One region of the Geodermatophilus sp. URMC 62 genome, then DNA from elsewhere that is predicted to be linked to it. Evidence: riboswitches for the same ligand, from Rfam matches in the RefSeq annotation. Region 1 holds a riboswitch; the other holds the start of a gene.

Region 1 (4,027 bases):
GGGCCTGAGCCGGGGCGCGGGGGACGGCGGCGCCGTCCCCCGCCCTGGCTCAGAGCGCGGCGTAGAGGGCCTCCTCGAACTCGCCGTAGACCCGCCACGCGCCGTCCTGCTCGATGAAGGGCAGGGAGTTGGTGTAGATCGAGGCGCAGACGCCGGTGGTGCGGTCGATGAAGAAGTGGGTGTTGAACAGGCCGGCCCAGGCGCCGGTGCCGGCCCGGCGGCGGCCCGGCTGGTCCTCGGTGTTGAGCAGCAGCCCGTGGCCCCACGTCCAGCCCGGCCCGACCCGCAGGCTGTCGGTGATCGGCGGGTCGGCGGTGGGGATCTCGGCGGGGAACCCCAGGTCGCCGATCTGGTTGGTGAACGCCCGGTCGACCGTCTCCTCGGACAGGATGCGCTCGCCGTCGAGCTCGCCGCCGCGCAGCAGCGCCCGCGTGAACCGGGTGTAGTCGCGCGGCGTCGAGTACAGGCCGTGCCCGCCGGCCCACCAGTCGGGTTCCTGGTTGAGGATCTCGGGGACGGCGGTCCAGCGGCCGTCCTCGCCGCGGGTGTGGATGGCGACGCAGGTGGCCTTCCGGCCCTCGTCGAGCCGGAACATGGTGTCGGCCATCCCGAGCGGCTCGGTGATCCCCGTCCGCACGACCTCGTCGAGCGTGGTGCCGGCGACGGTCTCGACGACCCTGCCGAGCCAGTCGGTGTTGATGCCGTAGACGAACCGGGTGCCGGGGTGGGCCACCATCGGTGCCTTGAACGCCTCGGCCGAGCCCGGGACGACGTTGGGGACGCCGGTCACCGTCTCGTAGCGGAGCAGGTCGGCGCTCCAGAACCAGTAGCCCAGGCCCGTGGTGTGGGTGACCAGCTGGGAGACGGTCGCCTGGCTGGCCGGCGGGACCAGCCGCGGGGTGTCGCCGTCGAAGCCCTCGAGCACCTGGACGGCGGCGAACTCGGGTTGGTACTCCTCGACCGGCGCGGCGAGGTCGAGGTCGCCGCGCTCGACCAGCTGCAGGGCGGCGGCGGTGGTGACCATCTTCGTCATCGACATGATCCGGAACTGGGTGCCGGTGCCCACGGGGTCGTCGGACTCCCCGGCCACCCGCACCCCCGCGCCGCCCTCGTAGAGGACGCCGTCCCGGTCGGCGGCGATGGCGGCGACGTGCGGCACCGCTCCGCTCTGCACCGCGTCGGCCAGCACCGCGTCGATCCGGCTGCCGTCGATGTCTCTGCTCATGGCCCCTCCTCGGCTGGTCCGCCGCGACTCTGCGGCGGCCCCGGCGTCAGGCTGGCGCGTGACCAGGGGCAGCGCAACGGCGCGTCCGGACGCCGGCGGGACCCGGTCTCCGGACGCGGATCCCCGGACGCGGCTGTCCTGACGCGGCGCGACCCCCGTCCCGGGTACCGGGACAGGGGTCGCGAGGAGTGCTGCGCGGTGGGCGTCAGTAGCGACCGGCCGCGCCGCCTCCGCCCCTCTTGTTCTTGGCCTGGTAGTCGCGGATGAACTGCTTGATCTTGGCCTGGTTCTGCGGCTTCTGGAGCTCCTGCACCACCTTGGCGGCGACGCCTGAAGCCACCAGCTTCCTCAACATCCCCACGGGGTCCTCCTCCTGTCGACTGTTGTCCCGATGCCCGGTGAACGGGCGCGGCAACCGTGCGGATCCCGGCGTCCCGACCACTTCCCTCGTGGCCGGTCATTGACTCAGCGTTCGGACGCACCGTTATGTCCTTTTTACCGTCGGCCCGCGTGTCCGCCCACGCGGGGGGTCCGCCACAGGGCAGTGCCCCGGGAGATCTTCGCAGCTCAGTACGGCGTTTCGGATTTCTGGCACTTGTCAAGTCCCGCAAGGTGGTCCGGGCGTGGCGTTCCCCCAGGGCGGTTGAGGGCTCCACATCCCCTACCTACCGTCGTCGCGGTTCGGCCAGGGCCCTTCGTCACCTCCCGCGTGACACCCGCCGGACACGCCGAACCGGATGCCGGCACCCAGCCGGTACCCGGACCGGGGACCCACCTGAGCACTGGGGTGAAGCGCGACTCGTCGCGCCGGGCGACTCCCCCGTCCGAACCCGTCAGCTAACCCGGCAGGCGATCGTGGAGAACAGGAGAACCGTCGTCGATGACGACTGCACGCACGTCCATCGCTCGTCGCTCGTTCCGCGGCATCGCCGTCGCGGCCATCGCCGGAGCCGGCATCGCCCTCTCCCCCCTGCCGGCCTCGGCTGCTGCGGGTGACAGCGCTGGCACGGCCGTGGCCGCCGCGCCGGCTGCGGCTTCCTCCAGCGCGGCCCAGGTCGCCGTCGACACCGCGCTGGCCCAGGTCGGTGACCCGTACGTGTACGGCGCGACCGGCCCGAACTCCTTCGACTGCTCGGGGCTGACCAGCTTCTCCTACAAGGCGGCCGGGATCTCGATCCCGCGCACCTCGAAGGCCCAGTCGACGTTCGGCACCCCGGTGGCGAAGGCCAACCTGCAGCCTGGTGACCTGGTGTTCTTCTACACCCCGGTCTCGCACGTCGGCATGTACATCGGCAACGGCCAGATGGTCCACGCCTCGACCGCCGGCAAGCCGGTGGCGGTGGTGAACCTCGACTCGATGCCGAGCTACGTGGGCGCCCGCCGGGTCGCCTGACGCACGGCCCTGACGGTGCCCCGGCCGGACTCCCCGGCCGGGGCACCGTCGCGTCAGGACTCAGCCGTCGAGCCGTCGCCGGTCGCCCGCATCGGCGACCGGGTCCGGCCGAGCCATGCACACTCAGCCGACCGCGATTACGGCTCTGAGCTGGGCTTTCGGGTTGATCCGCCCACTTCCCTCGACTAGACTCCGTACATGTGTTCGAGCGGCGCGATCGGTGACACCGCCGCGCTGACGGACGCGGAGATCCTGGACGAGGTCGCGGCTGCGGTCGCCGAGCGCAACCGGATCGACGCCCGGCTGACCCGGCTGGTACGGGCGGCGGAGAACCGGCAGGCACCCGAACGCGACGGGCTGCGGTCGCGGTCCTGCCTGCGCGGCCACTGCCGGCTCTCGGCCGCCGCGGCCGCCCGGCTGGTGGGCAACGGGCGGGTGCTGGAGCACCTGCCGGCGCTGGCCGAGGCGCACGACGCCGGGCTTGTGTCGGCCGAGCAGGTGGGCGTCGCCGCGGTCGTGCTCACGCCCGAGCGGCTGGCCGCGGCCGCCGAGCGTGGTGTGGACCTGGTGGAGATCGACGCGGTGCTCACCGGGCTGGCCGTCGAGCACGAGCACACCGACGTCGTCCGCGCGGTGCGCCACTACCTGACGTGGCTCGATCCCGACGGACCCGAGCCCGACCCCACCGACGGGCGGCGGCTGACGCTGTCGAAGCACGCCGACGGGTCGCTGTCGATCCGCGGGGAGCTCGACGCCGTGGGTGGGGAGAGGTTCCAGGCGGCGGTCGAGTCCTTCGTGCAGGCCGACCGGCCCGCCGGCGACCAGCGCAGCCGCGCCCAGCGGCTCGGCGACGCACTCGTCCAGCTGGCCGACAACGCGCTCGCCGCCGGTGGCCTGCCGACCCTGCGCACGGTCAAGCCGCACGTGGCCGTCGTCATCGACCACGAGGACCTCGCCGCCGGCAGCGGCGGTCCTGCTGCCGGGCGGATGGGGTTCGGCGCGGTCATCTCCGCCGCCCGCGCCCGCTGGCTGGCCTGCGACGCCACCGTCTCCCGGGTCGTCATGGGCCCCGACGGGGCACCACTGGACCTCGGCCGCGAGCACCGCCTGGCCGATCGTCACCTGCGCAGAGCGGTCGAGTTGCGCGATGGCGGGTGTGTGTTCGCCGGATGCGACGCCCCCACGTGGTGGGCGGAGGTGCACCACCTCGTGCACTGGCTCGACGGCGGCGAGACCAACCTGGACAACTCCGCGCTGCTGTGCGAGCGGCACCACACCAAGGTCCACCACGGCTTCCGCGTCGAGCGACGACCCGACGGCCGATGGCGCACCTGGCGACCCGACGGCACCGAGATCAGTACCCCGGCACCGCTGCTGCACGCCGCCTGACGGCCCGCCGCCGGCGGCCT
Region 2 (4,027 bases), 1.8 Mb from region 1:
CGCACTCCGTGGCCAAGCAGTTCTACTCGTGGGTGCCCGAGGGTGAGGTCTCCCCCGACCGGGAGATGACCGTCATCGTGCAGCGGATGAAGCCGGGCACCGAGGAGGCCATCGCGCGGGTGTTCGCCGAGTCCGACGCCGGCGGGCTGCCGACGGAGACCGGCGTCACCGGCCGCTGGCTGTACTCGATGGAGGACGTCTTCGTGCACCTCCTGGAGCAGGACCGCGTCAAGGCCGCGGCCGTGCGGGAGAACCACGAGTCGATGCGACCGGCCTTCGCCAAGGTGATGGCCGACCTCGCCCCCTACGTCAGCCCGTACAACCCGGAGACGTGGCAGACCCCACGCGACTCGGTTGCCCGGGTGTTCCACCGCTGGACGGCCCCGGACTGGACACCCGGGGACTGACGATGCCGACCGACCGAAAAGAGGTCTCACCATGAGCTTGCGCGGGATCGCGTCGCTCACCTACTGGGCCGACGACGTGGTCGCGGCCACGGCCTGGTACACGGAGTTCCTGGGCTCGGGGCCCACCTTCACCCGGCCCGGACCCGACGGGCGGCTGAGCTATGCCGCGTTCGACCTCGACGAGAGGACCCGCCTGGCGATCGCCGCCCGCACCGCCGCCCCGTTCAGCGCGGCGTTCGAGCCGGGCGGCGTGATCGGGAACTGGTGGGTGGACGACCTCGACGCCGTCCTCGAGCGGCTCGCCTCGATGGGCGCCAAGGAGTACATCCCCCTCACGCCGCACGGGCCGGTGGTCAGTGCGGCCGTCGTCGACCCCTTCGGCAACGTGGTCGGCCTCGTCTCCGACCAGCACCCCGCCGCCGACTTCCGGCGTGGGGCGCCGCCCTGGAACGCCTGACACCGCACGCTGCCGGCACCGTGACCGCCGGGACCGCTGGGTCCCGGCGGTCGCCGTGCGTCCGGCCCCCGGTGGTCGCGCGGCGTGACGTCCCGAGCGCGATCCCGGGCGTGGCGTCGGCCTGTCGCGCCGCGGGCCGACCCGTTTCAGGTCACGAGATTGTCACGGACCGGTCCCGTCCTTAGCGTTTCGGCGTCCGGCCGGGCGTCTCGCCCCCGTCCCGGGGGCTCCCTGCCGGATGCCGCCGAGTCGCGTCCACACCGTGGGCGCGAGCCGGGGACCCACCAGTACCACCGGGGTGAGTCCCGCTCCCGGCCGTCGCCGGGAGCGGGTAGGGCACTCCCAGCCCGAACCCGTCAGCTCACCTGGTAGGCGGCCCGGGGAGAACGGAGATCACTCGCGCCTGGGGCACCGCCCCTGCGCGTCCAGGTCCGGGACCATCGCGCTCCCGCCTGTCCACCTGCACGCACCAGCCGTCGTACGGCGCCGTCCGCCGGGCCCCGCGTCCGGCCGCTGCCGCACGCCCGGCTGTCGAGCCCTGCCCGCCCGGGCACCGCGCGCACGGCGTGGTGCCCGCAGCCCATCCCGACCGCCGCGGCACCGATCGACGGTGACCGCGTCTCCAGGAGGACGTCTCCATGCACGCACGCACCGCTGTCGAGCACACCTGTGCCCAGAACGCCCCCGCCGCCGCGCCGCCGCGCCGCCGCGCCCTGCTCCTGCTGACCGCCACGGGGGTCATGACCCTCGGCCTCGCCTTCGGCGGGCAGGCGGTCGCGCAGGCCGACGAGTGGAACCCGGGCGACCGCGGCTCCACGGGGCAGTGGGGCGGCAACCGGGACGGCGCACCCGCGGCTGCTCCCGCGCCGGCCCCCGCACCGGCGCCGGCCCCCGCGCCTGCTCCCGCCCCCGCGCCCGCCCCGGCGCCGGCCCCCGCGCCGGCACCGGCCGCCACCGGCGAGCAGGCGTACAAGGACTACGCCGCGGGCCAGGTCGGGAACAGCACCCAGTTCGGCTGCCTCGACAAGCTCTGGGAGGCCGAGAGCGGGTGGAACCCCAACGCGCAGAACCCCACCAGCACCGCCTACGGCATCGCGCAGTTCCTGGACTCCACGTGGGCCAGCACCGGCATCGCCAAGACGTCGGACCCCTACCGGCAGATCGACGCCGGCCTGATCTACATCGAGAACCGGTACGGCAGCTCCTGCGCCGCCTGGGACTTCCACCAGGCGAACAACTGGTACTGATCCCCTGACCGCCGTGGGCCCCTCTCAGCAGCGGGAGCGGGCCCCCGGCGCAGGCGTCTCCCCCGTCCCTCCCGGGAGGCGCCCGCCGGACCGTCTCACCGGTCCGGGTGAGGTCGGCTCCCGGCCGTTCCAGGTGTCCGCCCCCTGCGTCGATGCAGAGGAGGACCCTCCGGACGGGAGCACACGATGGCCAGGAAGCGCACCGACGCCGAGCAGCGGATCGCCGACCTGCTGCGCACGGCGAGGACGTCGCTGCACATGCCCGTGGCGTTCCTGACGCGCATGGACGGGACCACCCAGCACCTGGAGGTGGTCGACACCCGCGTGCCGGTCCTCGTCCAGGAGGGCGCGAAGGTCGTCCAGGAGACGTCGTTCTGCCAGAAGATCCTCGACGGGGACCTGCCCCCCGTCATCGACGACGTGAAGCGGTACCCGCTGGCGATGTCGCTGCCCTCGGCGCGCATCCCGCGGATCCGCAGCTACGTCTCGACGCCGGTCCGGCTGTCCGACGGCAGCCTCTACGGCACGTTCTGCGCCTTCGGGTTCACCTCCGACAAGGAGCTCACCCGACGCGACGAGGCCCTCATGAAGGTCCTCGCGTCGGCCGCCTCGGTGATCATCGAGCCCGAGCTCCGCGCGCAGCAGCGCCGCGACGACATCGACGGCCGGCTCGACCCGCTGGTCACCTCCGGTGGGCCGACCGTCGTCCTGCAGCCGATCGTCGACCTGGCCACCGGGGACCGCGTGGGCGCCGAGGCGCTCAGCCGCTTCCCCGCCGACTGGGGCAAGGGCCCCGACGTCGTCTTCGAGGAGGCGCACAGCATCGGCCGCGGCCACGAGGTCGAGCTGCTGGCCCTGCGGCGCGCCGCCGAGCACCTCGACCGCGTGGACGGCTACGTGGCGATGAACGTCTCGCCGCAGACCCTGCTGACGCCGGAGTTCTCCGCGCTGCTGCACACCCTGCCGCTGCACCGGGTCCTGCTCGAGCTGTCCGAGCACGACCCGGTCGCGGACTACGACGCCCTCGGCAGCGCGCTGCTGCCCTTCCGCGCCGGGGGCATGCGGCTGGCCATCGACGACGTCGGCGCCGGGTTCTCCTCGCTGCGGCACATCGTGGTCACCGCCCCCGACGTCATCAAGATGGACCGCAGCATCGTCAGCGGCCTGACCACCGACCCCGTGCTGACCAAGCTGGTCGAGTCGCTGGTCACCTTCGGCCACGGCTGCGGCGTCACCGTGGTCGCCGAGGGCATCGAGACCGCCGACGAGGCCGCGGCGCTGCTCGGGCTCGGCGTCGACCTCGGGCAGGGCTGGCACTTCGGCCGTCCCGGGCCACCGGAGGCCCTCGCCCCCGCCGGCCCGAAGCCCGCTGTTCCCGGGTCCCGGCCGCCCGGCCTCGCGCACCCCGGACTCCTCCCCGCCTGAGCGGCACCCGTCCGCCCCGCGCCGCCGGCCCTACCGGGGGCGCGCGTCCTCGGGCAGGGTGGGCCGCGGTCGCCACCGCGATCCCCTCGCCGTCGACGTTCCTGCGCCCGTCGGCCTGGGCGGCCGACGAGCAGCGTGGTGCTCCGCTTCGGGCTCTTCTACGGGCCGGGCTCGGGGCACACCGACCTGCTGCTGCGCCTGGCCCGCCGGCGTGGCCGTCCCGCGGTGAGCGGCGGCCGCGCGCCGGGGTCCTATCCGGTGGGGTCGCCGTCGCCCGGCCGGCGCAGCAGGTAGACGACGTGGTCGGGCGGGTCGACCGGGTTGTCCGGCGTCAGCGGGCCCTCGGCGACGCGGGTGAACCCGGCCTTCTCCAGCGCCCGCCAGGACGCGACGTTGCCCGCGGCCACCGGCACCAGGACGGCGTCGGCGTCGGGGTACGCCGCCCAGCAGTCGGCGACGAAGGCCCGCAGCACCGCCGCGCCCGCTCCCCC

What was found. Region 1 has a riboswitch for cyclic di-AMP ahead of ACU616_RS17665 (C40 family peptidase). Riboswitches for the same ligand answer to the same signal wherever they lie in the genome.
Region 2: linked by a shared signal. The riboswitch ahead of ACU616_RS08905 (aggregation-promoting factor C-terminal-like domain-containing protein) and the one ahead of ACU616_RS17665 (C40 family peptidase) in region 1 are both predicted to bind cyclic di-AMP.

The regions. Positions count from the first base shown of each region.
Region 1 covers NZ_JBRFHY010000001.1:3,632,765-3,636,791, reverse strand. The annotation lists gene ACU616_RS17680 (MBL fold metallo-hydrolase) at 1-8, shown strand, start outside; gene ACU616_RS17675 (serine hydrolase domain-containing protein) at 50-1,225, opposite strand; gene ACU616_RS17670 (hypothetical protein) at 1,431-1,565, opposite strand; cyclic di-AMP (ydaO/yuaA leader) riboswitch at 1,960-2,093, shown strand; gene ACU616_RS17665 (C40 family peptidase) at 2,106-2,618, shown strand; gene ACU616_RS17660 (DUF222 domain-containing protein) at 2,817-4,007, shown strand.
Region 2 covers NZ_JBRFHY010000001.1:1,855,120-1,859,146, reverse strand. The annotation lists gene ACU616_RS08915 (TcmI family type II polyketide cyclase) at 1-407, shown strand, start outside; gene ACU616_RS08910 (VOC family protein) at 439-864, shown strand; cyclic di-AMP (ydaO/yuaA leader) riboswitch at 1,097-1,254, shown strand; gene ACU616_RS08905 (aggregation-promoting factor C-terminal-like domain-containing protein) at 1,503-2,111, shown strand; gene ACU616_RS08900 (EAL domain-containing protein) at 2,298-3,536, shown strand; gene ACU616_RS08895 (GNAT family N-acetyltransferase) at 3,788-4,027, opposite strand, start outside.